Bacillus pumilus: one gene and its partner. Each later gene encodes a partner of the first gene's protein in a complex. Links are inferred from orthologs where the notes say so. Each region holds a gene or a part of one and is shown on either strand. Other genes may lie near its edges.

The links.
Region 2: the proteins of ricF (region 1) and ricA are in contact, whole or in part, in a crystal structure (PDB 6PRK), measured with the Bacillus subtilis proteins. The link is inferred for Bacillus pumilus from one-to-one orthologs.

Annotation. Positions count from the first base shown.
Region 1 is NZ_CP047089.1:1,935,302-1,938,619, forward strand. What follows is about bases 1-2,987. They hold ricF (regulatory iron-sulfur-containing complex subunit RicF), read right to left. Parts: upstream 1,726-2,987; coding sequence 1,276-1,725; downstream 1-1,275. Other genes in these bases: coaD (pantetheine-phosphate adenylyltransferase), read right to left, coding at 1-65; rsmD (16S rRNA (guanine(966)-N(2))-methyltransferase RsmD), read right to left, coding at 69-626; GPS65_RS09385 (YlbG family protein), read right to left, coding at 937-1,209; GPS65_RS09395 (hypothetical protein), read right to left, coding at 1,783-2,190; GPS65_RS09400 (YlbE-like family protein), read right to left, coding at 2,263-2,511. Also shown: GPS65_RS09410 (CAP domain-containing protein), read right to left, coding at 3,054-3,318. UniProt on the Bacillus subtilis protein: Regulates sporulation prior to stage II. Positively controls the competence regulator ComK at a post-transcriptional level. May modulate the translation, stability or activity of ComS. May work together with YmcA to regulate community development.
Region 2 is NZ_CP047089.1:1,709,293-1,712,607, forward strand. What follows is about bases 1-2,984. They hold ricA (regulatory iron-sulfur-containing complex subunit RicA), read right to left. Parts: upstream 1,718-2,984; coding sequence 1,283-1,717; downstream 1-1,282. Other genes in these bases: mutS (DNA mismatch repair protein MutS), read right to left, coding at 1-161; cotE (outer spore coat protein CotE), read right to left, coding at 286-831; miaB (tRNA (N6-isopentenyl adenosine(37)-C2)-methylthiotransferase MiaB), read right to left, coding at 1,719-2,984. Outside these bases: more of miaB, read right to left, coding at 2,985-3,245. UniProt on the Bacillus subtilis protein: May work together with YlbF to regulate community development.

The DNA of each region.
Region 1 (3,318 bases):
ATGATATCCAAATGGCCCAATGTGACTGGATCGAAACTACCCGGACAAACGGCTATGTTCCCCATGCTTTAATTTCCCCGCTTTCTATAGATCGTAATACCAGTCAACCCGTACAATTCCTGTCTTGATATGTAAAGCTGTCCAGCTTCCTCTGGTAGTGTGACGTCCTTATCATGCTCACACACGATCACGCCGTCATCTGTTAATAAGGCATGCTCATCAATCATGTCAAGAAGTGCTTTTAGCTGTTGATCTTTATAAGGCGGATCAAGAAAAATTGCTTGAAAGGATTCCTCTCGTTTCACAACGGCTGCGAGTGCACGCTTTGCCTCGTTTCGAAACACTTCACTTTGATCACTCAGCTCTAATTGATTGAGGTTTCCTTTTATCGTTTGAATCGCCTTCATATCTCGATCAACGAATATGCAATGATCGAATCCTCTAGAAAGCGCTTCAATCCCTAAACCGCCGCTTCCCGCAAATAAATCAAGCGCCCATCCGCCATCAAAATACGGGCCGATCATATTAAATATCGATTCTTTTACTTTATCTGTCGTCGGTCTTGTTGATTGACCTGGTACCGCTTTAAGTGTGCGGCCTTTTCTCGTTCCAGAGATGACTCTCATTTTTCCACCACTTTTTCTGCTTGCTTTTATTGGTTATTGTGTATGACAAAAAATCCAACATTATCTTACCACAACACACCGCAAGGGACAATGCGCGGACTTTCATTCATTTTCTATGTATAGATCAAGGAAAGCGGGGTCATACTACTTATAACAGCATCTGATGTGGTGCTGTTGCCAACCGCGGAGAAGACTTACGTTTCCCCATAAGTTCTTCCTCCGGTTTCTCCTCTCCCTTTGCCTTCTCCTTAATGAATCATTAAGAATAGAAGGACCCCGCGGGTGATGCCGCGGGGGTTTTTTTGTGTCTTTAAAAGCCCACTTTATAATCATACTCTTTTGCTTTGTCCAATTTGGATTCGTACTCTAATTTAATAAAAGGCTTATATGAAGGCTCAACACGCTTCACAAATGGCAATGAGCTGAGCTTAGCCATATGGCGCTCGAGATCATTCATATCGCAATAGATCACTGCATATTTCATTTTCCTTGAAATATAGTGAACATTTCCAAATTTTCTTAGCGCCTTTGACTGCTTTAACGAATGCAGCCAAACGACCATCCCTTGACGTTTGGTTTCCATCTTTTCACCTGCCGCTTTTTCAATTCTTTTCAGTTATTATGTAAAAGACGAGACATTCAAGTCTCGTCAAGATACTTTACAGCCACAGCTGCCACCAGATCCACAGCCACCGCCGCATGATGATAGACCATCAAAATATGGGTTCCCTGTTGGAACTTTGATATATGCTGATACAGCTTGACCGATTTCAATACTAATCTCATCTAAGATGGATTGAATCGCTGTTTCTGCTTTTTTGAAATCAACCACTGTATCGTGAAGATCTAACTTTCTTTTGACCTCACGCATTTCCTTTGAGATCGTTCTATAGTCCGGATGGTATTTGCCGAACCGCTGCACATCCTCATATTGCTCTTTTACTTTTGTAAAATGGGCAATAATTTGTTGGGCTTCTTCGTCTTGCTGGAGACGCTTAAAGCAGTTGCGGTAATGTTCAGCCTCCTCCGACTGAAGAATCATGGCAGCCAATTGATTTGCTTCCTCTTGGAGCTCCACGGATTCGATTGTCGCATACATAAATGATGCACCTCCAATTCATAGTTTACCACGAAACCTATGGATCAGAAAATGCTTTTACGTCACAAATACATCCCACGTCTCTCTTTTCTCCCTATATTCTGGATGACGAGAATTGATCACAACGGTCATTTTATGCTTACCTTTTGAAAGATGCTTGACCACAAATGCAGCAGTATACTCATTGCCCGCACGTTTTCCGTCTACATACACTGTAAAATATCCCGCCTTCTCATCCTTTTTTAGTCGCGTTGACTCAAGATGAAAATCTTGAAGTGTACTTTCTATATAAACAGAAGATCCCTGCACTTTGTATTTTAAAAAACCTTGCTGCTTCATTTCACTTTGGACTTGCTGCATTACTGGTACAGCTGGATATTGCTTCGTGATTTGCTTCTCTTCATGTTGACTTTGACACCCGGTGACAAGAAAAAGCAATGCGCATATTGACAGCATCCATTTCATCATCTGATTCTCCTTTCATCTACTTTTATAGGATGCTCAGGAAATAGACATCTTAATCAACTCAAAAAAGCCTCACCCGGCTCCATTTTGATTGCGCATTGCTTGGAACATTTGAATCATCATTTCAGCCATTTGGACACTGTTACTCAACTGACTCACACGATGAGGAATGGTTTTTTCGTAAAAATTCATTTTATCTAATTCAAAGGACGATAGCTTATCAGGATGTCGAGTCAACTGTCTATACCAGAGAGGACGCTGTCTGATGAATTTGATTCGTTCCTCTTCGGCCATGACAAACTCCTGTACGTCTTTCCGCACCAAAAGCATCCCCTTTCAATTAATCTTTCCTGAAGGAGAATGGGTGCTGACTGCCTCCAGATGAACCTTTCTTTGAGCCATTTGATGAAAATTGTCCGAGTAAGCTTTGTAAAGAGGAAATAGACTGGCTCATTTTGTTGATTTGTTCATTCATTTGATCAGCGTCCATTTTTTTCACAGCAGAAACCATTTTAGACATAAAATCTGCTTTTCCCGATTCACTTGGCTTTGAGGCTTTTTCTTCTTTCACGTCCTCAGATTGCGTTTGCCGGTAAGGAGACCACATCTCATCTTCCTCACCAAACATGACCCAATTCTCGTATACACTTTGCCAACTTTTTTCTTGCGTTTGCACTTCTTGAATTAACTTCGGATGGCGTCTGACGAATTGTTTAAATTCATCAATGGATGTTTGTTTTTGCTTGTTTGTCATATCCTCACCCCCCATACAAATGCCTACTATACTATATACATCAGCAGTTATTTTGGTGAGCCTCTTTTTTGAAACAAAAAAACAGCTGCGATGGTGCAGCTGTTTTCGTTTAAGATGTTTTTTTGATGAAGTTTTGGGTGTAGTATTTTTCTTTCACACCGACGCCAAGATGTGTGTAATCTTTATTTAATAACGCCTTCCTATGACCTTCACTATTGAGCCAGCCTTCTACCGCTGCAGGTCCATCTACATAATTATAGGCAATGTTTTCACCTGCGAGCTGAAATGCCACCTCGCCTCTTTCTAATCGGTCTTTCAGCGTACCGTATTTTTTCGATTCATGGGAGAAATAATGATTCTCTTTCATGTCCTCA
Region 2 (3,315 bases), 230 kb from region 1 along the record:
CCATCTCTACTTGTTAGCGTAATTTCTAATTCTTGTGACGCTTCTTTTGCGTCATCAAAAAACATTTCATAAAAATCGCCTAAGCGAAAAAATAAAAAGGCATCTTGATACTCTGCCTTGATGTTTAAATATTGCTGTATCATGGGCGTATAACTTGCCATATTTCTAATCCCTCACTATATTACATTCGAATTCATACCATCTTTTATTATAGCATAAAAAATCCCCTTTTTTCTCCTAGATAGAACACAAAAAAACTAGGGGGATATGCGCCCTAGTCATGAATTACTCTTCTGGATCACCCGCTAGAAATTCTGGATGAATATCCTCTAACTCCTCATCCACCTCTTCTTCCCACTCGTGATCATCTTTTTCTTTCCAACTTGAATTGACCTCTACAACAATTTTTGTTTCTCCTACCACTTCAGCAATGAATTCCCGCTCTGCTTGAACGATAATTTTATTGCCGTTTGGAGAAATGGTCACTTCTAAGCAATTCGGCTGCTGGAGCACTTTTGCAATCACTTCATGCTCATCATCAAGGAAATTTTTGTCTTTATATCTCAGTTTGATGATGTCTACATATTTCACCCGTTCAGTGACAACTTCTGTTTTTGTGTTATCGGCGTAAGAATACCATACGTTAATATCGAAGGTTCCTTCAATCTCAACAGTTTTACCGACCTTTTCAGCATCATAATTATGATTAATGATCCAACCACCTAGGATGCTGGTTGGTTTTTGCGATGGAGAAATCGTGTGTGTGCTTTGGGTGAATTTCCTCCCTTTTGCAACCACCGCTTTTGTAATAATTTCTCTGTATTCAGACATTCCGGCATGCCTCCTTGTTCTTGATCGTTTTATCTTATGCTGGGCATTCGTCTAGTGTGTCACGATTTTGAACTTCATGATCAAATTAAATTCATTTCTGTTTCAGTGTATGCATGGTCGCCCATAAACTTGCCTTGAAAATTGGAAAAGTTGGAGAGTGAGAGATTTTGGGGTTGACTGTAATGGTGTCATTTGATGTAATAAAGATAGTAGCCCTTCTTTATATAAGGAGGAGATCTTATGAAACAATTTAATATTATAATAAACATTTTTGGATTAAGCATTGAGCTTCAATTCAAATCTTTTAATCTGTAAAATCAATTAATTTTTAGTTAATAACGTATCTACGAAATACAGGGCTACTGCATCAACATTTTGTTGTTGATGCAGTAGCAAAATACAAATTACATATATTCTATATAACAAAAAACCCCGCATCTGCGGGGTTTTCTCATTTAATGGAGCAACTTGGTGATGAATTTTTCACTTTTGAACCGGTTTCTCCTAATAAGAGGTCACCGCCGGTTGAAAGAATGATTTCATCTGTTACTTGATTAGAAATCGTATGCGCCACGAGCTGCAATAGGGAATTGACTTCCACTTGTGATTCTTTGAATTCTTGAATCACTGGGATTTCATCCAGTTCTTCTTGCAGGGCATCGATTTTTTCTTCCACTTGCTTTAAGGCTTCATGTTTGCCGTAATGCTTTAAATTTACCGCTTGTTTTTGAAGCGCCTTAATTTGGTTAATAATCGTTGAAATTTTTGTATTTTCATTGATTTGCGCTTCTGCTTTTTTGAAGAAATCAACTTCTTCTGTTTCAGAAATCATTTTAGCGAGCTCTCTTGCGCGCTCGACAATCTCTTTTTTTGAATAAAGCGTCATTTTAATTCACCTCGATAGCTTCTCCAACCATTTCTCCGTCAAGAGACCAAGTTTTGGCTTGTGTGATTTTCACTTTGACGATGTTGCCAATCGCTTCTTTTGGTGCTTTAAAATTCACAAGCTTGCTTTTACTTGTATATCCGGCTAGGATTTCAGGGTTATTTTTACTTTCACCCTCTACTAATACTTCGACAGTCTGCCCTTCATATTCCTTCATTTTTTTCGCAGAAATTTCATTCACGAGGGCATTCAGGCGCTGTAGACGTTCTTTTTTCACATGCATCGGTACGTTGTCTTGCATTTTCGCTGCTGGTGTTCCTTCTCTTGGAGAGTAAATGAACGTATAAGCTGCATCAAACTCAACCTCGCGATAGAGGGAAAGTGTTTCCTCAAACTGCTCATCTGTCTCATTTGGGAACCCAACAATAATATCCGTTGTTAATGAAGCATTTGGCATGGCTTCTTTGATTTTGCGCACAAGATCAAGGTAACGCTCACGGTCATATTTTCTCGCCATAAGTTTCAAGACAGAAGAACTACCGGATTGAACTGGCAAATGAATATGATCGAGAAGGTTCCCACCCTTAGCTAACACTTCAATTAAGTGATCATCAAAGTCACGCGGGTGGCTTGTTGTAAAACGGATACGCGGAATATCGATTTTACGCAGCTCATCCATCAAGTGTCCAAGACCATATTCCATGTCTTCAAAATCTTTTCCATACGCATTCACGTTTTGACCAAGAAGGGTTATTTCCTTATATCCTTCTGCCGCTAAACGTCTGACCTCTTGAATAATTTCGTCAGGGCGGCGGCTTCTTTCTTTACCGCGCGTGTAAGGGACGATACAGTATGTACAGAATTTATCACAGCCGTACATAATATTCACCCAGCCCTTAATTTTTCCTTGGCGGGCTCTCGGAAGGTTTTCAATGACATCGCCTTCTTTTGACCAAACCTCAATGACCATTTCTTTTGAAAGATAGCATTCAGATAACAACTCTGGTAAGCGGTGAATGTTGTGTGTACCGAAAATCAAATCAACAAATGGATGTTTCTTCAAAATACGGTTGACGACAGATTCCTCTTGCGACATACATCCGCAGACACCTAAAATTAAATCTGGCTTTTCACGCTTTAATGCTTTTAAATGACCAAGCTCTCCGAACACTTTGTTTTCCGCATTCTCACGAATTGCACAAGTGTTTAATAGGATAACATTTGCATCTTCCGTTGAGTTTGTCGGTTCATAACCAAGCGCCATAAAAATACCAGCCATCACTTCTGTGTCATGCTCATTCATTTGACAGCCATATGTGCGAATATAAAACTTGCGCCCGTTTCCTAACCCTTGAAAACGCTCGTCAATTTGAAATTGATTGTATTCGACTTCTTCTTTACCCCGTTTTTTTGCATCTTTTAAGGAAGGCGGAATGTACACAGCTTCAAAATACTGGCTGTAGTCCTTCTCGGATTTTTTGTCCGATGAACTTACTTGTCCGCTCGCTTTTCTCTGCTCTTCATTCATGTATTTGTACTCCTTTCAAACCAAGCTCCACCCTACAGTATAGACTATTTTGTCGTGAATTGAAAATAAA